2 regions of the Solwaraspora sp. WMMA2056 genome follow, and region 1 is predicted to be linked to the other one. Evidence: riboswitches for the same ligand, from Rfam matches in the RefSeq annotation. Region 1 holds a riboswitch; the other holds the start of a gene.
The links. Region 1 has a riboswitch for ZMP and ZTP ahead of O7608_RS30425 (bifunctional 5,10-methylenetetrahydrofolate dehydrogenase/5,10-methenyltetrahydrofolate cyclohydrolase). Riboswitches for the same ligand answer to the same signal wherever they lie in the genome.
Positions count from the first base shown of each region.

Region 2: linked by a shared signal. The riboswitch ahead of glyA (serine hydroxymethyltransferase) and the one ahead of O7608_RS30425 (bifunctional 5,10-methylenetetrahydrofolate dehydrogenase/5,10-methenyltetrahydrofolate cyclohydrolase) in region 1 are both predicted to bind ZMP and ZTP.

Region 1 covers NZ_CP128360.1:6,699,191-6,710,731, forward strand. Annotated here, with positions in the region: gene O7608_RS30415 (hypothetical protein) at 1-617, opposite strand, end outside; partial or broken gene O7608_RS32070 (DUF4236 domain-containing protein) at 738-977, opposite strand; gene O7608_RS30420 (SNIPE associated domain-containing protein) at 896-2,572, opposite strand; gene O7608_RS30425 (bifunctional 5,10-methylenetetrahydrofolate dehydrogenase/5,10-methenyltetrahydrofolate cyclohydrolase) at 2,805-3,668, opposite strand; ZMP/ZTP riboswitch at 3,682-3,762, opposite strand; gene O7608_RS30430 (PH domain-containing protein) at 3,843-4,253, opposite strand; gene O7608_RS30435 (VOC family protein) at 4,372-4,764, opposite strand; gene O7608_RS30440 (ArsR/SmtB family transcription factor) at 4,761-5,045, opposite strand; gene O7608_RS30445 (choice-of-anchor M domain-containing protein) at 5,199-8,072, opposite strand; gene O7608_RS30450 (hypothetical protein) at 8,334-8,978, opposite strand; gene O7608_RS30455 (M48 family metallopeptidase) at 9,013-10,242, opposite strand; gene O7608_RS30460 (TIGR03086 family metal-binding protein) at 10,284-10,883, opposite strand; gene O7608_RS30465 (alpha/beta fold hydrolase) at 10,923-11,541, opposite strand, start outside.
Region 2 covers NZ_CP128360.1:6,065,362-6,076,902, reverse strand. Annotated here, with positions in the region: gene O7608_RS27480 (RCC1 domain-containing protein) at 1-28, opposite strand, end outside; gene O7608_RS27475 (2-hydroxyacid dehydrogenase) at 253-1,179, shown strand; gene O7608_RS27470 (PH domain-containing protein) at 1,173-1,559, opposite strand; gene O7608_RS27465 (GGDEF domain-containing phosphodiesterase) at 1,756-4,422, shown strand; gene glyA (serine hydroxymethyltransferase) at 4,489-5,757, opposite strand; ZMP/ZTP riboswitch at 5,828-5,913, opposite strand; gene O7608_RS27455 (LacI family DNA-binding transcriptional regulator) at 6,019-7,053, opposite strand; gene O7608_RS27450 (extracellular solute-binding protein) at 7,503-8,783, shown strand; gene O7608_RS27445 (carbohydrate ABC transporter permease) at 8,904-9,917, shown strand; gene O7608_RS27440 (carbohydrate ABC transporter permease) at 10,010-10,852, shown strand; gene O7608_RS27435 (glycoside hydrolase family 2 protein) at 10,982-11,541, shown strand, end outside.

The DNA.
Region 1 (11,541 bases):
ATCCGTGAGTCGCCGGGGACCGGTCCGTCCTCGATGAACCGTTGCTGTTGCGCGTGCACCTGCAGCATCGGGTACGGCAGTTCGGCGTACCGGCTGCCGTCACGGATCAGGACACGATCCGGCAGGAAGTGCACAGCACGGCTTCCGCTACTCAGCGTCGGTACGGCGATGTTGGTCACCAGGACCGGCGGACCGGCGACGGTCAGCCCGGCGGGGCTGCGCTGGATAAGGCTGCCGGCACCGGCGTTGACCTTCCGCTGGTACGGCGTGACCAGACTCCCCTGCGCCGCCACATGCCAACGGCCGTGTGACTGGGCGGCGTATGCGTGGGCAGCGGTGAGCGCACCGAACCGGACGGCCGGCTGATCGTCGACCTGGTAGAAGGTGACGACTGCGCGGCGCGCGGCGTCGCGCAGGTAGATCCATACGACAGCGGGCGCGCCGATCAACAGCAGTCCAAGCCCGAACGGCATCGTCAGCAGCGCCACGAGGCCGATCAGGCCAGCGGCGTACGGCCAGAGTGCGACACGGCGTTGGGCGGTGGCGATCTGCGCGACCAACTCGGAGGGGTGTACGGCGACGAGTTGCTGGACGGGCGTGCCGCTGAGGTCCTGCATCGCGACCGCCGCGGTTGGCGATGACCCTGGCGGCGGAAACTGGGTCGGGCCGTGACCGGCCTGGTGAACCATCGCTGGAGGTCGCCGGGCCGGCTGTCGGGCGGTGGCATAGTGGACGCCACGCCCGCCGATCCGCACATAGTTGCCACTCGGCCCGGAACCGACCCGGAACCCGGGGACGCCCACCGAGACGCCAATACCGGACGGGGACAGGTTGAACCGGAACGACCCGGCTTTCAGGCTGGTACGCAGGTAGATGCTCATGGTCATCCCCTGGATCAGCCGGCGACCGGCGTCAAGAGCGAGGAATGATGGGCCACTGGCTGGGTCTGCTGCTGGTGTGCGCCGCTGGCCCGCCATTCAAGAGCTTCGGCACGCTCGTGGTAGGCCAGCAGGTGCTGGCCGGCGATCTCCTGCAGCAGGTCGCGGACCTGCGCGGGGTCGGCGTAGAAGAACTCCCGACGGTGATTCACCTTGTTCACCCGCTGCTCGGCTAGTGCGTTGTGCAGCTTGGCCTCCAGCCCGACCGCGTCCTCGCTGAAGATCAGCGCGTGAGTGTCGAACTTGAACGGCACTGAGGCGTCGCCGAGCTCCCGAACCCGGTCCTCGGGGTCAAGGCGCCGCGTCATCCCGATCTTGACCATCCTCGGCCCGAACGCGCCAATGTTCGAGATGACGTAGACATAGCCGGCCCGAACATTCGCCGCGCGTTCCTCGACCCCGGCGATCGCCTCACCGATCTCGCACAGTTTGGCCGCCAGCTCGGCGGCCCCCGCGTCGTCACCCTTCGCCTGCAGTTTGGCGAGCGCGGCCTGGTAGTGGGACTGCTCTTTGGCCAGTCGCGCCTTCTCGCGTTCCAACTCAGCGGTTGCCGCCCGTTCCTCCCGCTGCCGCTCGCGTTCCTCGCGGATCCGTTCCTTCTCCTCCTCCAGCTTGGCACGGTAGTCGGCAGTCAGGTCGATCTCGTACGCTCGCAGCCGGTGATACTCTGGGTCGATCCGGATCCCCATGGTCTTACCGAGCTTCGCGATCGTATTGGCGACCTTGTCGAGACGCTCGACGGTCGTGTGACGTCGATGCGGCTGCACTCGCGATACGCAACTGTCCGCCTCGGCGTTGTACGCGCGCAGCATCAGTTTGGTGTATTCGCGGACCATCTTGCGTCCCTCGGCGGCGGAGCCGTTCACCGTCCAGCCGTTGTTGGCCTGCACCGCCGTGCCGCCCCGGGCCATCGACTTGACCCGGTCCGACAGGTCTGCCAGTTGGGTCTTGTAGGCCAGTGCATCAGCCAGCGGATGCCGATACTGGTAGATGCCGACCTCCTGAAGCTCGGCGTCCTCGGAAGTGCGGACGAGTTCGGCACGCAGCCGAGCGAGCTGACCATGCAGCATGCGTTGCTCGGCCTGAAGCTGCTGCACCTGAGTCTGCAGCGCGGATGCCTCGTTGGCCACGGCGGTGGGGTCAAGCCCGAGCAACGTGGTCAGCTGTCGACGTAGTTCCTCGTTCTCCTCCTCCAGCTGCTTCTTCCCGCCGAACAGGCCACCTCGGCCGCTTCGTTGCACCGGCCGGATGATGTTCGGTCCGGTGCCCGTCGACACCGTAGGCGCAGCCACGATGGCCGCTGGGGGAACGGCCGCTGGCGGTTCGGCGGATGCGCGGCCGGGGTAGGTCGACAGGCCAGCCTGGGCAGGGTGCTCGACCGACGCGGAGTGGTCGATGTGCGCCGGTGTGGTGGTTGTTGTCGCTGGCCCGGGAATGACCGGCGGATGCGCGGCCGAAGGGTCCGCCAGCGGCATGTCCTTGGTCTGCCCTGTCGGCGTCTCTGTAGGGATCCACCAGTTCCAGTCCAGCGGCGCGGCAGGCCATGTCGGATCGGGTTTCCACCCTGCTGGTGGCACCCATTGTGGCGGCGGTACAGGCCAGCCGGGCGGCGTGTTGAAACGATACGTCGACATCTCCGGCCCTCCGATGATCCACCACCTGCTACAAGGCGACTGACCTTACCCATGGTGAATCCCGCCGGCCATCGCCTATCTGGACAGTGGGATCAACGCCTTCGTATGGCGGATCAGGAAACTGGATGTCCTTGCTCGACGATCATTGGGTCCCGGTCCGTTATTGGCTGATGTTCGCCAATGGGGCCGGGTCGGCTTTCTGTCCAACCTCTACGGCAGGCCGGGCCGGCTCCTACCTGGTTGCCCGTTCGGCGCTGAGTGCGGCGTTGCGGAACAGCATGGCGACGGTGGTCGGTCCGACACCGCCGACGCGAGGTGTGATCGCGGACGCCACCTCGGCGCAGGTCTCGTCGACATCTGGCAGGAGCCGGCGTCCGGCGTACCGGACACCAGCGCCGATCACCACCGCGCCGGGCCGGACGTGCTCCGGCTGGACGATGCCCGGTACGCCGGCCGCCGCGATGAGGATTTCGGCGCGGCGGGTGTAGCGAGGCCAGTCAGCCACCCCGGTGTGCACCACCGTCACTGCGGCGTTGGCGGTCGGCCGTTTCTGGGCCAGCAGCATGGCCAGCGGGCGGCCGAGGGTGGCGCCGCGGCCGAGGATGACCACTTCCCGGCCGGCGACCGGGATCCGGTAGTGGGCCAGCAGCGCCTCGATCCCGGCCGGGGTGCACGGCACGGGTCCCGGCAGGCCGACGGCGAGCCGACCCATGTTGAGTGGATGCATGCCGTCGACGTCCTTGTCCGGGTCGAGGCTCTGCAGGGCGGCGTCGTAGTCGAGGTGGCCCGGGATCGGGTACTGGATCAGAACGGCGTGCACCGCGCGGTCGGCGTTGAACCCGGCGATCACGTCGAGCAGGTCGTCCTGGGTTGCGGCGCCAGGCAGGTGCCGGTGCGGCGAGTCGAAGCCAAGTTCGGCGGCCTGTCGCTGCTTGATCCGGATGTAGCCGGCGCTGGCGTCGTCGTCGCCGACCAGAATGGTGGCGAGGCTGGGCGTGACACCACGTTCGCGCAAGGCGGACACCCGCCGGGCGACGTCGGCGAGTACAGCCTCGGCCACCGGCGCGCCGGGCAACAGTCGAGCAGTCGTGGGCATGGGAGTCCTCTCGGACGGGAGCCCAGGCGGTCGACTCCCGTGGCCGGCTCCCCGATGGTCCACCATCCCCGTGCCGCCAGTCGCACTGACGACGAGGATACCGAGGCCGGCGCGCTGCGTACTCCCCCGCTGGCGGCCGCTCGTGCCGGCGGCCGCCGCAGGGTCGACGGCTTCTCACCGACGGCGTCGGATCTTTTCCAGTCGGGTGGCGGCGGCCACCACCGGAGGCCGGGTGAAGCCGGGAGAAGAGTGGCCGTGCTGGAAGGCCGAGGCACGCAGCTCGGTGCCGTCGCGGCGGCGTACCCAGAGTCCTTCGTCGTCGTGGCCGAACCGGTCTATCTCCGGCCAGGGTAGCCGCACGGCCCGGAGCCAGTTGACCAGCACGACGTACTCCGGGTGGGCTTCGACGCGCAGAAACACGCTGCGCGCGGCGGCGGCGAACGTCACCGCCGCTCCGGACGACGCGGCCAGGACGGTCCAGCCCTCTTCATCGACCGCGGCCGCCAACAGGCACGCGGAAGCCGCGCTGAGGGCCAGGAACCACATCAGGCGTTGCCAGACCGGTGGGTAGAGCGCGACAGGCACGCCTACCAGGGTGTCGGGTGCGGGCAAACGCGCGGCGTTCGCGGTTTCCGCGACCTCTAGCTCAGCTCGCCGAGCGCCCCACTGTCTGACTCCGGAAGCTCCGCGTCGAGGTCAGGGGTCAGGCCGGGCTGACCAGTTGGATGAGATTGCCGCAGGTGTCGTCGAGTACCGCGCCGACGAACGGGCCCATCGGCGTGGGGGTCTGGATGAAGGTGACCCCGTCGGCCTGTAGCACCCGGTAGGCCTCCTCGACGTCGTCCACGGCGAACGAGGCCGCCGGGATGCCCTGCTCGGCAAGCGCCTGCTTGTACGCCTGGGCGGCCGGGTTCTCGTCGGGCTCCAGCAGCAGTTCGACGCCGTCCGGGGCGTCGGCGCCGACCACGGTGAGCCAGCGGTGTTCCCCGACCGGGAAGTCGGTCTTGGGGACGAAGCCGAGCTTGTCGGTGTAGAAGGCGAGCGCCTTGGCCTGGTCGTCGACGAAGACGCTGGTCACGTAGATGCGGGCTTTCATGTCTTCTCCTCATCGCTGAGCGGCCACCGCTCGATGATCGAGCGCAGCGGCCGGGTGTCGAGGTAGTGGAGTTTGGTGCGGCCGACCCGTTCGCAGCGGACGAGTCCGGCCTCCTCCAGCACGGTTAGGTGCTGCGAGATCGCCTGCCGGGTGGAGGTGGTGCCGTGTTCGGTGAGCAGGCGGGTGCAGATCTCGAACAGGCTCATCCCGCCCTTGCGGGCGAGCTCGTCCATGATCCGTCGCCGGGTCGGGTCGGCGAGTGCCCGGTAGAGGACCGCCACCCGCCCCACAATAGGCAAGTCTGCACTTGCATATCAAGTCCCGCCTTCGGAAGACCGGAAAGCGGTGGCCGTGAAACGCGTCGAGGTGAGGCCGATCCACGTCACATCGTTGCGTGACCTGGATCAGCCTCACCTCGTGGCTGGTGACAGCCGTCAGATCGCGGTGAAGGTGATCGTGGCGACGTAGGTGCCGGCGGCGACGTCGGTCGGTGCCTCGATACGCAGGCCGGCGCCGAGCTCACTGGTGCCCCGGGCACCGGCGGCACCGATCGCGAGCGGGCTGCTGTCCAGCAGGCCCCGGCCGGCGTCGAAGGCCGGAGCGATGCTCGCCCCCGCCGTCACGGCACCCGCGCCGGGCTGCGACACCACGCGCGGAGTCCAGCCGAGGAACCGACCGGACAGCGTCTGCGTACCGGCGACGAAGTCGCTGACCTGGCCGGACGCGGTCCAACCCGGTGCCGATGCCCGAGCGTCGGTGACCCGTACCGGCCGCAGTTCACCGGTCGAGACCCAGCGGTCGGCCTCGGCGCTGAGCGCGAAGTCGCTCATCAGCACCTGGTCGTTGGCGTCGACGCTGATCACCAGGGTGCCGTCGGGCACCGCGGCGATGATCTCCTGACTGGTCGCGCCGACCCCGCCGCCGTGATCGTCCACGGCGAGGGTGACCGGTTCCGACGGCCCGTACGCGGTCTGCCCGGTGGGTGTCACCACCGCGACGCTGAGCTCGCGACTGTGGTGCCCGGCGGTGACGGTGAACGAGTACTCGCGACCGGTCGCCCCCGCGATCGGGGTGGCCTCGGCCGCGTCCGGTGCCTTCTCGAACCACTGGTAGCCGGTCAGCACGGTGTCGGCGGACACGTCGGCGGTGAAGGTCGCGACGTCGCCGACGGCCAACGACGTCTCGCCGGTGACGGTCACCTGCTGGCGCGGCGCCGCGCCGTGGTCGTCGACGTGGATCGTCACCGGCTCGGCGACCATCGGCTCGGTGCCCTCGACACCGAAGGTCAGGGTGGCCCGGACCTCGACGCCGTCGAGCGCCTGCTCGGCGACGACGGAGTGCGCCAGACCGGACGCGCCGGGCAGGGTCGTCCACTCGTCGCTGCCGGGCCACCGCCACTGCCAGTCGACCGTGTCACCGTCGGCCAGCGCCGGGTCGGCGAGCAGCTGAAGGTTGATCGGGCTGCCCTGGTGGTAGTGGTCGCTGAGTCCGTTGAAGAAGAACAGCTGCGTCGACGGGTCCGCGTCGGACACGACGATCTTCGTGCCCGTCTGCCCGGCGTACACCTCGGTCGAGCCGTAGTCCCAGACCGCGGCGAGGGTCAGCTGGTTGTTGTCGAGGTCGAGGGTGACCGGCAGCTCGATGGACAGTGCCGTGGCGTCGGCCCCCTCCTGCAGGGTCGTGCCCTGGTACGTGGTGAGGTCCAGCAGGACCCAACGGTAGAGCAGGCCCTCCTTGGCCGGGTAGACCGTGCCGGTGGCCCGCAGCGTCTGACCCACCCGGTAGACCCCCTGGATGCCTTCGACCAGCACCTCCCGGGCGCGGATGTCGACCGGCACCGGCGCGGACTGGGCGACGACGAGGTCGTCGCGGATCACCTGCAACGCCCACTCGCCACTGGTGTTGGCGTAGGTCGGCTGGACCTGGTACGTGGTGGCGTCGACCTGGCTCACTCCGGCGCGCGGCGACCACGGGGAGCCGAACCGCTCGACGAACCGCAGGCTCTCGCCAGCGGCGAGTTCCCGGCCGCTCACCCGGAGCAGGACGTCGTCGCCGAGGTACAGCGGGCCGGTCGCGACGAAGCCGAAGGACAGTGGCTCCACCGACGGCTGGACCCGGATCGGCACCCAACCGGTCGTGGACAGCGTCGTGCTGCCGGCGCGTAGCCGTACCCGCACCTCGTACCCGTCGTAGGCGACGTCGACGCGCTGCTCGACGATGCCCTGCGCGGCCTGCCCGCCGGTGCCGGAGAACGCGTACCCACTGTTCGTCGCGCCGACCGGCCGGATCGCCCACTGGAAGCTCTGACCTTCGGCCAGGGTGGCCCCGACCACCCGGGCCTGGAGCAGGTCACCGGGCTGGTACGACTCGGCGATGCCGGCGATGCCGAACTCCACGCCGGAGTCGTCGGTGACGGTGACCGCCACCGACGCCGAGGTGGAACCCCCGGCGAGGTTGCCGACCGCCGGAACGAAGGACGCGGTGAGCGGGTGCGCCCCGGCCGCCAGATCCGGTACGACGAGCTCGGCCGATCCGCCGTCGACCGGCGCGTGGCCGAGCACGGTGCCGCCGTCGCGGAACTCCACGTACCCGTCGGTTTCCGCTGGGGTCACCGTCCCGGTCAGGGTGACCGGCTCGCCGACGGTCAGCGCGGTCGCCGACGCCGTCAGCGCGGTGGAGGTGGCCACGACCTCCGGCAGGTCACCGACCACGAACGTGTACGTGGCGGTGGCGGCCATCGGGGTGGCACCGGCGGTGGCCGTGGCGGTCACGGTGAGCCGGTAGGTGCCGGCGGCGGTGAACGCCCAGTTGGCGTGCATGTGGGTACGGCCGACGCTGAAGGTCTTGTGATCCTCGTCGGAGGACCACAGGCGGGTCGGGGTGCCGAACGACCCGGTACGGAAGAGCTCGATGTCGCCGGGTCCGTCGAACCCGCTCAGCGTGAAGGCCGTCTGATCGCCGGCGACCGCGCCGGCGGGCACCGACTCGGTCGAGAAGCCGGGCCAGAGCTGTGTGCCGCCCGGGTTCGATTCCGGCGCGATCCAGACCTGCTCGCCGGCGGCGGCGATGAACTCGTAGCCGGCGGGGACAGGGCTGGCCGCGTCGTCGTCGATGTGGAACCAGACGTCGTCGGCGGCGAACCGGGTGCCGGTGCCTTCGGCGACGTCCGCCTTGGTGCCGAGGGCGAGGACGCCGTCGTCCAGGAAGGTCGAAATCGCGTCGGTGTGGATGTCCTGCAGGACGCGGTACTGCTGCGGCGCGGGTGCCGGGCCGGGTGCGGCGGCGGCCTGCGTGGTGGGGAGCAGCAACGCGCCGGCCGATACGGCGGCGACGACGGCGACGGCCCCGGCGGCCAGTCGTACCGCTGGGCGCTGAAGTCGCCCAGCCTGTCGATGTATGAGCGAGCGTCTCGGTTTCATGATCAATCCCTTCTCCGAGCGCAGCCTATAGCTAACGAAAATCGTTCTCAATAGCCACTACTGTGCTGCTCAGCTCAGGGATCGGGACGCGATGACGCGCAGCAGACGCGCTGGGCCGTCAGGTGTCCGGGCCGTCAGATGTCCGGGCCGTCAGATGTCCGGGCCGTCGTCGGTGGCGGTGTCTGCCGTCGACAACGCGGCGGCGAGCGTGGTCGCGGCGGTCAGGTGCGCCCCCAGCTCCGGCAACCGTGGCCAGCCGTCGACCACGACCTGCAGTGCCCGTCCCTCGATCCGGACCGGGCGGTCGGAGCAGCTACCCAGGTCGCGTAGCCGATGCAGGGCCGCCCGCACCGGCCCGGTCAGCGCTCGCCCGACGGCGTCCGGTGCGCCGTGCGGTACGACGGTCAACGACCGCCGGAGCTGGATCTCCACCCCCGGCAGTTGCCCATCGACTCGGACGAGCAGCGCGACGTACCGCAACGACACGTCGTTGTCCTCGAAGCTGCACCAGAGCAGCGCCACCTGCCGTCCCGCGTGCGTACCGACCAGGGCACAGCGGCGTTTCTCGTCCGGGATGACCGTGCCGAGCCCGCGCCAGGTCAGCTCCGCCGGCGGGTCGGACTCGACCCAGCCACGGTGCCCGGCCTCGCGCAGCAGGTCGGCGCGCAGTGCGCCGATCTCCAACTCCTCGGCCCGCCGCTGGGCGGCCGTGCCGAGCCAGATGAGCACCCCGACCACCGCGCCACCGACGACGGCCAGGGCCAGCACCGACCAGAACGCCGCACCGCTGGACATGGTTCCACCATAGATACAGCCGTCGAACGCGAAGTCACAGTTCGTGGTGGTCGGCCAACCGTCGGCGGATACCTTCGACGTACGGTGCGATCTCGGCATCGATCCGCGCGGCGTCGGCTTCGCTGACCACGACGCTGGGCTCCTGCGGCGGACGACCGGAGAGCACCTGGTGCCGACGCCCCGGCGCGGAGTGGCTGGCCAGCAGCGCGGCATCGGAGCGGATACTCAATTGCCGCAGCAGCGGCAACCGCTCCTCGTGGCGCTCCCGGGCCCGCATGATATCCGTACGCCACTGACGCAGCGCGCCACCGACGTTGCCGGTCGGGGCCAGGTACGGCACGAGCAGGGGAAGTTGGGCCAGGACGTCCAGCAGCGCCAGGGCTCCGGTCGTACCGGCGGCTCGCGCCGCGATCAGATCGGCCCGCAACTCCACCCGACGCCGATCGTGCGCGTCGACGATGTTGAGTCCGAGGTGGACGATGAACAGCAGCCAGCAGAGCGCTCCGGCGACGAGCTGCCAGATCGTGTAGAACAGCGCGTAGACGCCCTCCACGTCCCGGTCGTGGGCATCGCCGGCCGGTGGCTGCACGGCCACCGCCATGAGGCCGAAGGTGCTGGTCGCCGGCTGGGTGAGCAGGATACGCCGGGAGTCCTGGTGCAGCAGGTGGCCGAGTTCGTGGCCGAGCAGCGCCACCAGTTCCGGACCACGCAACGCGACCAGCAACGGCGTCCCGAGAGTCAGGATCCGGGTCCGGCGGAAACCGACCACGGCGACCGACGCGTTCCAGTCCTCGTCGAGCGCGACGATGTGCGGGCGGGGCGCTCCGCACCGATCGGCGACCTCGTGGATCAGCGCGTGCAGTGCCGGCGCCTGGGCCGGGTCCAGCCGGTGTCGGCCGCGCAGCGTCCGTCGCACGCTGGACAGCCGGGGGCGCAGCCCGTAGCCGACGGCCACCAGCGCCACCCCGAGCAGGATCGCCGGGAAGAACCCGCTCGCGAACACCAGCCACAGGCCGACGGCCCACAGTGCGACGGTGAGCAGCACGATGATCGCCGACACGGCGCAGAGGAACAGCTGACCGGCTCCGGGCCGGCTCACCGGATCCGCGACGGACCGTTCGGCGAGCCATCGGTCGGCGCGCAGGCCCGCCCGGCGGTCGATCCTGGTGACCGACCGGGCCAGCCAACCGCCGTCGACCGGCCCGATGTCGTCCAGGTTCCACTCGCACCGTTGACACCACGGTCGGAGACCATCGACCGTCACCAGGGCAATCTGGCACCGTGGGCACAGGGTCCCGTCCACAGCTACCGCGACCGGCCCCACGCCTGCGCGTCCCGGCCCAGCAGGGCGAGCAGCTGGGTCTGGCGGTCCGGGTCCGCCCCGAGCTGCGGTGCCGGCGCGAAGTATCCCGGCGGCAGGGCGCCCGCCACCGGTTCGATGAACGCGTGGGCGGCTTCGACCAGCACCGGGTCGAGGGTGGCGTCGACGCCGATCGCCTGGGCCAGATCCCAGCTGTGCACCAGGTTGTCGTTGAAACACAGCCCGGCCAGCCGTCGGCCGCGCATGTCGCCGACCGGATGGTGGACGACGGCGTCGAGCACTCCGGGGCGGGCGAACGCCTCGACCGCGACGTCGACCGAGTGGCGTACCGCCGCGAGTGGATCGCCGCCCAGCACGTCGAAGTCCGGCCGGGCGATGTCGAGCCGGCCGAGTTCGGCCAGCGGGATGCCGGCGAGCACCGGGACCACCGCGAGGTTGCCGCGGACCACGTGGTCCACCAGCGCCCGTACGTCCCATTCGGAGCACGGCGTCGGGGCGCTCCACTGGTCGTCGCCGACCTGGGCGACGAGGTCGCAGAAGTGCCGGCTGGCCTGTTCGTAGCGGACGACGAAATCGGTACGCAAGAGGTCCCTCCGCGGCAGTCCCGGACCGGACTCCGCAGCCTACCCGCCGCCTGTTCCAGATCGTCCAGCCGCCTGGTGCGCCTCCTCGCCGGTCAGGAACCGCTGGACGGACCGGGTGTAGCCGATGGGGATGTGCCCGGTGTCGGGCAGCAGGACGACGGTCGCCTGCGGCAGCAGTCGGCGCACCCGGCGAGCGGTCTGCCGGGCATCCAGCAGCCGGTCCTTCGCTCCGGCGACGACCAGCAACGGCACGTCGAGACGGCGCAGTCGGTCGTCGCTGAAGATCGGCAGCCGGTCGCCTCGTCGCCGGTAGCTCCGCTGGATGAGCAGCAGGAAATCGGCCAGCTCCGCCGACTCGGGCAGCTGCCTGACATCGGACGCCGCCGGGGGCGGGCCGAGTACGAGTCGGACGGCCGCGCGCCGACCCCATTCGCCGAACGGTAGGAAGAAGAGCGACCCGATCACCGCACCGTTCTTCTGCCGGCCGATACCGCCGGGTACGAGCAACGCGAGCCGGGTGATCCGCTGCGGTCGGCGCAGCGCGTAGTCGAGCGCCAGCCAGCCGCCCAGCGAGGCACCGACGAACGCCGCCTGGCCGATGTCGAACGCGGCCAGCACGTCGTCGAGCCACTCGGCGTAGCAGCCGGAGGTGAGCGGC
Region 2 (11,541 bases), 630 kb from region 1:
TGATTGCCCACCGTCGACGAATGTCCATCGGTTCCTCCACGCGGCGAACAGAAACGACCGCGACGAGATTCGCGGATAATGTGATCGGAATTCACTTTGTCGCCAGGTGTGGGCGACGGTCACCTCTCATCTGAATATAGAACTATGTGGCGTGATCGATGAAGTGGTGTGCCAGAGAAGTATTCATCAGGTGACGGCGGCCGACTGACCCGATCGGCGGCCGAGCCGCAGCGGCCCGCTATCGTCGGAGCGGTGAAGGTCTGGATCCCCCACCGGCAAGGTCGGGAACTGCTCGGCCCGCTGCCCGACGAGGTGACCGTCGAGGTCGTCGCCGACCCCGCCGAGCTGCCCTCGTCGCCGGCCGGTGTGCGGTTCTGGGTGCCGCCGTTCCTGGCCCGGCCGAAGGCCGCCGAGCTGGTCGGCAGGATGCCGGACCTGCAGGTGGTCCAGCTGCTCTCCGCCGGGGCCGACGCCTGGGCGGGCCGGCTGCCCGAGCAGGTCACCCTCTGTGACGCCCGAGGGGTGCACGACTCGTCTACGGCGGAGTGGATCGTGGCGGCGATCCTCACCGACCTGCGCGACTTCGCCGGCTTCATCCGGGCACAGGACCGCCGGGAGTGGTCCTACGACAGGTTCGCCCCCACCGACGAGCTGGCCGGAAAGCGGGTGCTCATCGTCGGTGCCGGCTCGATCGGCGCGGCGCTGCGGGCCCGGTTGACGCCGTTCGAGGTGGAGTTCACCCTGGTGGCCCGGACCGCACGGCCGCAGGAGCAGGTGTACGGCGTCGACGAACTCCCCGTACTGCTGCCGCACGCGGACATCGTGGTGCTGATCGTGCCGTTGACCCCGCAGACCCGGGGGTTGGTCGACGCCGCGACGCTGGCGGCGATGCGCGACGGGGCGCTGCTGGTCAACGCCGCCCGTGGCCCGGTGGTGGAGACCGACGCGCTCACCGCCGAGCTGGCCACCGGCCGGATCCGCGCCGTACTCGACGTGACCGATCCGGAACCGCTGCCCCCCGACCATCCGCTCTGGGGGATGCCGAACGTGGTGATCAGCCCGCACATCGCCGGTTCGGTACGCGGGCTGCGGGCGCGTGCCTACGCGCTGGCCGGTCGGCAGATCGGTCGGTTCGTCCGGGGTGAGCCGCTGGACAACGTGGTGGTGGACGGCTACTGATCCGCCGGGCTGGCCGGATCGAGCGGCTGTCCGCTGGCGGCGATCAGCCGGGGCAGGTCCCCGGCGCGTACCGCCGGCAACGGTACGCGGTGCCCGTCGGTGAGCCGGGCCACCGCCCGTCCGTGCGGGTCTGCGGTCAGCTCGGCAACCCGTGACCAGGGGATCCGCCGTTGGCCGAGCAGGGCCCGCACGTGCAGGCCGTCGGCGTCGGCGTCGGTGCCGGCGCGGACCGCCCAGAGCGCGATCGCCAGTGGCACCAGCAGGATCGGCAGGAAGTACCAGCGGGTGCTGGCCAGCGGCAGCGATCCGACGAAGGCGAGGATCGCCGCCAACATGATCGCCTGATGGGGCCGGAACCGGACGATGACCCTGCGACTCATCCGACAATCCTGGCATCCCGCTGGTGAGCGCCGGTGCGCGGGTACGGTCGCCGGTGGTCGGGTCGGCCACACCGACCGTTGTGGAAAGATCTCGTACGGTCGACCCGTCACCCGACCGCCACCTGTCTCGTTGCTCCCGGCACAGGTTGGCCTCCGGGTGTGCGTGCCGCCTGCCCCGACCCCTCCCGTGGAGGCGATGGCCGCCGTGCCTGAAGCATCCCCTCAGCTGCCGCGCGCGCGGCTGCGTCAGCATCGGGCGGCCGACGGCGGTCTGCTGCTACCGGCCTCGGTCCTGTTCGCCGTCGCCCTGCTCGTCGCCGGTGGCACCGGCCTCGTCGCCGCCGGGCACGCGCTGCTCGGCGCGATGCTGTTCGGCGTCTGCGGTCCGGGCTGGCGATTGGTGCGCACCGCCCGCGCCGTCCGCGCGCGCTCCGGGGACTTCCGGGCCTGCCGGTGCGCCGGTGCGCTCGTCGGGGCGACCGTGGTCGGGGTCGGAGCGGTCTGCGTCGCGGCGTTCGCTCCGGCGGCGGTACGGGCCGAGCTGGCGGTGGCCGGGCTGGTCCCGACGTTGGCCGGTCACCTGGTCGCGATCCTGTTGCTGCCCGGTGTGGCGGAAACCTGGCCGTTGCGGTGGCGGCGGCTGCTCGACGGGCTGAGCATGGCGACCAGTCTGATATTCGCCGGTTGGCTGCTCTCCCCGGCCAGCGGCGTGCCGGCGACCGTGCTGGTCGCCGAGCTCGGGGTGATCGGCGTCGGGTCGGTCATCGCGGTGACCGTGTTGAGTGTGCGGGGCCAACTGCCGTCGGTGCCGTTCTGTGGTGGTGGCTCGATCGCCGTACTGGTCGGCCTGGTGGCGCTGACGGTCTGCTTCGCCTACGGCACCGACGACCGGCTCTGGTGCCTGGCGGCGGCCCCGGTGGTCGGCGGCATGCTGCTGCTGGCGGTCGGCGCGTGGCGTGCCCTGCGTGCCGGTGGAGTCCGGGTCGTTCCGCTGCGCGGGCGGCTGTCGGCGTACCCGCTGTTGACGGTGCCGGCGATGGTGGCGACCGCGGCGGCCGGCTACCACCTGGCGGTGCAGGGCTCGTTCGACCGTACGTCGATCCTGCTCGGCCTGGCGGTGATCCCGACGCTGGTGGTCCGCGAGGTGATGGCCGCCGCCGACGTGCGTGCCTATGCCCGTCGGCTCGCGGAGCAGGAGGCGCACTTCCGGTCCCTGGTCTCCGGTGGCAACGATCTCACCCTGATCCTCGGCGACGATCTGCTGGTGCGCTGGCAGTCACCGGCCGCCGCCCGGCTGTTCGGGCTGGCCGACGCGGATGTGCTCGGCCGGCCCTTCACCGATCTGATGCACCCGGAGGACGCCGCCGAGGTGATGGTCGCTCTGACCGGGGTGGCGACCGGCCGGCTGCCCCGGTCCGGACGGGTGCCGTTGGTGACCGCCCGGCTGCGCGACGGCCACGGCCGGTGGCGCGACACCGAGTCGACCGTCACCGACCAGCGCGACGTTCCCGAGGTCCGGGCGCTCGTCGTCCATGTGCGGGACGTGGGAGAGCGGGTCCATCTGGAGCGCCGGCTGCACAAACTGGGCTTCACCGACCAGCTGACCGGGTTGGCGAACCGTCGGGAACTGATGCGTCAGCTCGCCACGTCACGGGAACTTCCCGGGCAGCCGGGGGCGTTGCTGATCATCGACCTGCACGGTCTGACCAGCGTCAACGAGCAGTACGGCCGGGAGACCGGTGACGCGGTGCTGATCGAGGCGGGCCGCCGGCTGCGCGACACGGTGGGTCCGGACGACGTGGTGGCCAGGCTCGGCGGCGACGAGTTCGCGGTCGTCACGGTGGCGGGCCCGATGCTGGCGTACGGCGTCGGTGCCCGGCTGATCTCGGTGCTGCGGGAGCCGTGGCAGCTGCCCGGTGTCCTGGTCCACCTGCAGGCCAGTATCGGCATGGCCGACCTCGGCGACGGCGACGGGGTGGACGACGTCCTGCGCCGGGCGGACCTGGCCCGGCGGCGGGCCCGCCAGCTCGGCCGTAACCGGGTCGAGTGGTACGACTCCTATCTGGAGGAGCAGCTGGTCCGCCGGCTCGATCTGGAGCGTGAGCTGCCCGGTGCGGCCGAACGCGGCGAGCTGGACGTCGTCTACCAGCCGGTCGTCGACCTCACCGACGGCCAACCGGTCGGGGTGGAGGCGTTGTTGCGCTGGCGTAGCCCGGTGCTGGGCACCGTGCTGCCGGCGGAGCTGCTGCTGGTGGCGACCGACCTGTCGTTGCTGCCACAGATCGGGCGGTGGCTGCGGGCGACCGCCTGTCGCCAGGTGGCGTCCTGGGCACGGGAGGGCCATCAGTTGTGGCTGTCGGTCAACGTCGCCCCGGTCGAGCTGGCCGCGCCGGGGTTCGCCGCCGATCTGGTGGCGGTGCTGCAGGCCAACGGGATGATGCCGGAGCAGCTGGTCGTCGAGGTCGCCGAGTCGCTGGCCGCCGATCAGCAGCAGGAGATCATCGTGCAGCTGGCGGAGCTGCGGGCCCGGGGGGTGCGGATCGCGTTGGACGACTTCGGTGCCGGGCAGGCGGCGATCGGCCAGCTCCGCCGCCTGCCGTTGGACTTCGTCAAGATCGACCGATCCCTGGTGACCGACTCGACGAGCCGGTCCGACCCGGCCCGGCCGGTGCTGGACGTGGTGGCGGAGCTGGGCCGCCGGTTCGGCCTGGAGATCATCGTCGAGGGGCTGGAGACGACCCGGCAGGTCGGCCAGGCGCAGGCCGCCGGCTGCCGGTTCGGTCAGGGGTACGCCCTGGCCCGCCCCGCACCGGCGGAGCGGACCGAGGCGTACATCGCCGACTTTCCTACCCCGTCGTACTGACGTGACCTACCCCGTCGTACTGACGACGACAGGGTGATCGGGCTGTCGAGACCGGTCCCGACCCGGTCAGGCCGACGCGTAGCCGGGCATCGGGTAGCCGGCCAGCAGGTCGGCGACCTCACCGGCGATCCGGTCCAGCGCGGCGTCGTCGTCCTTGACGGCGGCGGTGACCGCGTCGTCCATCCAGGCGGCGACCTGCGGCATCTGTGCCTCGGTCAGCCCACGGGTGGTGAGTGCGGCGGTGCCCAGCCGGATCCCGGACGGGTCGAACGGCTTGCGCGGGTCGTACGGCACGGTGTTGTAGTTGAGCTCGATACCGGCCCGGTCCAGGGCCTGCGCCGCCGGCTTGCCGGCGACACCCTTGCCGGTCAGGTCGGCCAGGATCAGGTGGTTGTCGGTGCCCCCGGAGATCAGGTCGAAGCCCCGCTCGGCCAGCGCGGCGGCCAGCGCCTTCGCGTTGGCGACCACCTGGTGGGCGTACCGGCGGAAGTCGTCGGTGTCGGCCTCGCGCAACGCGACCGCGATGCCGGCGGTGGTGTGGTTGTGCGGGCCGCCCTGCAGGCCGGGGAAGACGGCCTTGTCGATCGCGATGGCGTGCTGTTCGGTGGTGAGGATCATCGCGCCGCGCGGGCCGCGCAGCGTCTTGTGGGTGGTCGTGGTGACGACGTCGGCGTGCCCGACCGGTGAGGGGTGCGCGCCGCCGGCGACCAGGCCGGCGATGTGCGCGATGTCCGCGACCAGGACCGCGTCGATCTCGCGGGCGATCTCGGCGAAGGCCGGGAAGTCGATGGTACGGGGCACCGCCGTGCCGCCGCAGAAGATCACCTTCGGGCGCTCGCGGCGGGCCACGTCGCGGACCTCGTCGAAGTCGATGCGGCCGGTGTCGCGGGAGACGGTGTAGCGGACCGAGTTGAACCACTTGCCGGTGGCCGAGACCGACCAGCCGTGGGTGAGGTGCCCGCCCATCGGCAGCGACATCCCCATCACCGTGTCGCCGGGGGAGAGGAAGGCCAGGTAGACGGCGAGGTTGGCGGGAGAGCCGGAGTACGGCTGCACGTTGGCGTGCGCGACGCCGAACAGCGACTTGGCCCGGTCGATCGCGAGGGTCTCGATCGGGTCGACGAACTGCTGGCCCTCGTAGTAGCGCCGGCCCGGGTAGCCCTCGGAGTACTTGTTGGTCAGCACCGTGCCGCTGGCTTCCAGTACGGCGGTGGAGACGTAGTTCTCCGAGGCGATCATCCGGAGCTTGTCGTGCTGGCGGCGGGCCTCGCCCTCGACGAGCGCGGCGAGTTGCGGATCGGCGGCGGTCAGGTACGGAATCTGCGGTACGTGCACGACGTGCCCTCCTGGGTGTCGGTGCGGCGCCGTCGCCCCCGGCCAGGTGCCGGACACGGCGGTGCCGTCGACGGTGCACCCAGGCGCGCGGCGCACGTCAGTGGTCGCTCCCCGGTGGTCGGTTCCACCTTCGCTGCGCCAGTCGCGTGACCGGATCGAGGATAACCCGTGCCGGGTTCGCGCAGCGACGAGACCCAGCACCGGTGACGGTACGCCGACTGACCGATTTGCGGCAGTTGACAGCTCGGTAACTTAATCGGTTCAGTTGTCATCTGGTCGCTCAGGTCGAGGCGGGGCGGTGCTGCCCCGCGGCGTCAGCCGCGGCGTCTCATCCTGGAAGGTCTGCGCCGGACCGCCGGCGATGGTGGCGAGCAACTGACGGGCCGCCCGGGCGCCGTACCCCGGGATGTCCCGGCCCAGCGCGGTCAGCGGCGGGTGCACCAGGCGGCACAGTGGCGAGTCGTCCCAGGCCACGATCGACAGGTCACCCGGCACCGTCAGCCCCATCTCCTGGGCGACGGCCAGGCCGGCGATCGCCATCACGTCGTTGTCGTAGATCATCGCGGTGGGCCGGGCCGGCGTGCTGAGCAGCCGCCGGGTGGCCCGGGCGCCCTCCTCCCCGGTGTAGTCCGACGGCACCGTGACGCACTGGTCCAGGCCCAGCGAGCGGCAGGCGTCGGTGAACGCGGTCGCCCGGATCTCGGCGTGCAGCAGGCCGGGCAGCCCGCCGACCCGGGCGATCCGTCGGTGCCCGAGAGCGACCAGGTACTCCACGGTCTCGACCAGGGCGGCCGCGTCGTCGGACCAGACGCTGGCCAGCGATCCGGTGCGCCCCGGCCCACCGATCACCACCGCCGGCAGTTGCAGTGCCTCCAGCGCCGGCACCCGCCCGTCGTCCACCCGCAGGTCACAGACGAGCACGCCGTCCACCCGCCGTTCGCCCCACCAGCGTCGGTAGACGGCGATCTCGGCCTCGGTGTCCGCCACCACCTGCAGGGTCAGCGCGTACGACCGGGCCGACAACTCCGCCTCGACGCCGCTGATCAGCTCCATGAAGAACGGCTCGATGCCGAGGATCCGCGCCGGTCGGCTCAGCGCCAGGCCGACGGCGTTGGCGGTGGCCCCGGAGAGGGCGCGGGCGGCGCTGTTGGGGTTGAAGCCGATCTCCGCGGCGATGGCGAGGATCCGCTGGCGGGTGGACTCGGAGACGCCCGGCTGGCCGTTGAGCGCGTACGACACCGCGCCCTTGGAGACGCCTGCTCGGCGGGCGATGTCGGCGATGGTCGGCCGTTTCACCGGCGGCGCTCCTTCGGTCCCGTGGTGCACGTACGCGTGATCGTGTCCGGTCGGGCGACCGGGTCGGTCGGTCGATTGTCCCGGTCGCCCGACCCAGGCCGGTCGATTGTCCCGGTCGGCCGACCGCCCCGGTCGGTCGTCGCGGGCGGTGACGGGGACACCATGTGCCCCGGTCGCCCCAACTTGCCCGGTTAAGTTGCCTTACCGAAACGATAACCGGCGCGCCGGGTCCGGCCGCGGGGGCCCGTGTGCCAGGGGTGCGACACCGCGTCGGCCGGAGTGTCACGGCACGTGATCTTGGGCGTGACAAACCTCACCAAGATTACGGGTTGGCCACGGCGTTAACACGCCATTGACACTTGTGAGACGCGCTCGTACCGTGGCTTCACTTATCCGGTTCAGTCAACGTTCCTCGATGTTGGGAGCGTTTCCAGTCTTCGGAGGATGGCATGGAACGGCGTTGGACCCCTTGGGTGCGGACGGCGGCCGTCGGGGCCGCCGGCGCGCTCCTGCTCGCCGGCTGCAGCGGTGAACCCGGTGGTGGCGGCGACGACGGCAAAACCACCCTGACCATCGCGTTCTGGGGCGACTTCGGCCTGGGCGACCTCAAGGCCCAGTACGAAGCCGACAACCCGAACGTCCGGATCAACCTCAACGCGGGCGAATACAACGCCCAGCACGAGGACCTGCAGAAGAAGCTGATCGCCGGCTCCGGCGCCGCCGACATCGCCGCCATCGACGAGGGCTTCGTCGTGCAGTTCCGTGAACAGGCCGACAAGTTCGTCAACCTGCTGGACAAGGGCGCGGGCCAGTACGAGGACCGCTACCTGGAGTGGAAGTGGCGCCAGACCCTCTCCGTCGACGGCTCCACCCAGATCGGCCTCGGCACCGACGTCGGCGGCCTGGCCATGTGCTACCGCACCGACCTGTTCGAAGCCGCCGGCCTGCCCACCGACCGCGAACAGGTCTCCGCGCTCTGGCCGGACTGGGAGTCCTTCATCGCCACCGGCGAGGACTACGTCGCCGCCAGCGGAAAGAAGTTCGTCGACTCGGCCACCAACATCTACAACCCGGTGCTCGGTCAGCAGCCGGTCGGCCTCTTCGACACCACCGACACCCTGGCCATGGAGGGTGGCCCGAAGGTCGCCTTCGACACCGCCACCGCCGTCGTCACCGCCGGACTCTCCGCCAACCTCGCGGCCTTCTCCCCGGAGTGGAACAACGGCTTCGTCAACGGCGACTTCGCCGTACTGGCCTGCCCGGCCTGGATGATGGGGCACATCCAGAACACCGCGCCGGACACCGCCGGCAAGTGGGACGTCGCCGCCATCCCCGGCGGCGGCGGCAACTGGGGCGGCTCGTTCCTGACCATCCCGGCGCAGGGCAGGAACGTCGACGAGGCGTACAAGTTCCTGGAGTGGCTGATCCAGCCGGAGCAGCAGATCGAGATCTTCAAGAAGGTCGGCAACCTGCCGTCGCAGCCGGCGCTCTACGAGGACCCGGCGATCGTCGACTTCTCCAACCCGTTCTTCAACGACGCCCCGGTCGGCCAGATCTTCTCCGCCACCGCGGCGAACCTCACCCCGCAGTACCTCGGCCGCAAGAACGGCCCGGTCCGGGTCGCGGTGGAGAACGTCCTCAACCGGATGCAGAGCGGTGACCTCGAAGGCAAGCCCGCCGAGGCATGGACCGAAGCCCTCGCAGAAGCCGAGAAGGCGGCCAACGCGTAACCACGTCGCGGGCCGCGTACCGCGTGGCCGGGGTGGGCGGCGCACGGAAAGTGCGTACCGGACGCGCCGCCCACCCCCGGCACGTGGTCGGCCGCCGCACGGCTACCCCTGGAGGCAACCATGTCCGCAACGCGCGCCGCACCGCCGTCGCCGCGCAACCGCGCCGGGGCGCACACCCGTGCGGCCGACCCCGACCCGCGGGCCAACCCGACCTGGCGCAACCGCATGCACCGCTTCGACATGCGGTACATGCCCTACATCCTGATCTCCCCGTTCTTCATCCTCTTCATCGTCTTCGGGCTCTTCCCGATCATCTTCAACGGCGTGGTGGCGCTGCGGCACTGGCGACTCGACAACGCCGACCTGACCGGCTGGGCCGGGCTGGCGAACTTCGAGCGGCTGCTCACCGACGACCGGTTCTGGAACGCGCTGTACAACACGTTCGGCATCTTCATCCTCTCCACCGTGCCGCAGCTGTTCCTGGCCCTGATCATCGCGTCGCTGCTGAACCGCAAACTGCGCGCCCAGACCTGGTTCCGGGTCGGCATCCTGCTGCCGTACATCACCCCGATCACCGCGTCGACCCTGCTGTTCGCGGTCTTCTTCGCCCGCGACTTCGGCATCGCCAACTGGGCATTGGACGTGCTCGGCCTGCGCGGCGAGGCGCCGATCGACTGGCGCTCCACCAAGACCGCCTCCTGGGTCGCGATCGCCACGATGGTCAACTGGAAGTGGATCGGCTACAACGCGCTGATCTACCTGGCCGCGATGCAGTCGATCCCGCGCGACATCTACGAGGCCGCGGCCGTCGACGGCGCCGGCCCGTGGCGCCAGCTCTGGCAGATCACCGTGCCGATGATCCGGCCGGTGGTGGTCTTCACCGTGATCCTGTCGACCATCGGCGGGTTGCAGCTGTTCACCGAGCCGATGCTGTTCGAGCAGAACTCGCAGGCCGCCACCGGCGGATCCAACGGCCAGTTCCAGACCATCGCCCAGCTGATCTACAAGGTCGGCTGGAAGGACCTCAACCTCGGGTACGCCGCCGCGATGTCCTGGGCGCTGTTCCTGATCATCGTGATCATCGCGGTCGTCAACGCGCTGGTCGCCAACCGCCTGGGAGGGGGACGCAAGTGAGCGTCGACACCGCACCCCGCCCGCCCGCCGAGCGCGCCGGCGCACCCGGCGGCGGCAAGCCGCCGACCCGACGGCGGCGCAACGCCGCGCTGATGGGCCGGGCCCCGGCCAGTACGCCGGGCAGCTTCTGGAACTACCTGTTCCTCAGCCTGGTCATCCTCTTCTCGGCGTTCCCGCTCTACTGGATGCTGGTCATCGCCACCGGCACCGACGCCGACCTGGCGAAGATCCCACCGCAGATGCTGCCCGGCGGGCAGCTGCTCACCAACCTCAACGAGGTCTTCACCCTCGAGGACGTCTACTTCGCCCAGTCGTTGGTGAACAGCTTCATCGTCTCGTCGGTCGTGACGTTCTCGGTGCTGTTCTTCTGCTCGCTGGCCGGCTTCGCCTTCGCCAAGCTGCGGTTCGCCGGCCGCAACGTGCTGATGGTGATCGTGGTGCTCACCCTCACTGTGCCCAACCAGCTCGGCGTGGTCGCGCTCTACATCCTGATGGGCGAGCTCGGCTGGAACGGTCAGCTGATCGCGGTCATCGTGCCCGGCCTGGTCACCGCGTTCGGCGTGTTCTACATGCGGCAGTTCATCCTCGAAGCCGTGCCGGACGAGCTGATCGAAGCCGGCCGCATCGACGGCGCCACCACGGTGCGGATCTACTGGAGCGTGGTGCTGCCCGCGGTCCGTCCGGCGATGGCCGTCCTCGGCCTGCTCACCTTCGTGGCCACCTGGAACGACTTCCAGTGGCCGCTGATCACCCTCGGCGGCACCTACTACCCGACGTCGATGGTGGCCCTGTCCGACCTGGCCAGCGGCAACTACGTGCTGTACCGGCGGGTGCTCGCCGGTGCGTTCGTGGCGACCATCCCGCTGCTGATCATGCTCTTCATCGGCGGTCGCCAGATCGTCCGGGGGATCATGGAAGGCGCAGTCAAGAACTGACCCGGTGCCGACGTGGGGGTGTGGACGGCCGTGGCCCGCCGTCCACACCCCCCGCTGCGGCGACCACGGCACCGACCACGGCACCCGACCGGCACCCGACCTGGCAATCGAGCACGAGTGAGGAACCAGATGAACACCGTACGACCGCTCCACGAGGGCTGGACCGTGCGACCCGCCGACGGGTTCGACGTACCCGACGGCATCGCTGACCGGCCCGTCGGCGCGACCGTACCCGGCTGCGTCCACACCGACCTGCTCGCCGCCGGACTCATCCCCGACCCGTACCTCGACGACAACGAGACCCGGCTGGACTGGATCGGCCGGACCGACTGGATCTACGAGACCACCTTCGACTGGGCGGACCCGTACCTGGACCCGGGCGCGGGCGCGGCCCGGGTCGACCTGGTCTGCGCCGGCCTGGACACCGTCGCCACGCTCACCCTCAACGGTGTCGAGGTCGGCCGCACCGCCAACATGCACCGCGGCTACCGGTTCGACGCGCGGGCGGCCCTGCACACCGGGCGCAACACCCTGCAGGTGCGTTTCGACTCCGCGTACCGGCACGCCGAAGCGGTGCGGGACCAGCTCGGCGAGCTGCCCAACGCCTACCCGGAGCCGTTCAACTTCATCCGCAAGATGGCCTGCAACTTCGGCTGGGACTGGGGCCCGAACCTGGTCACCGCCGGCAT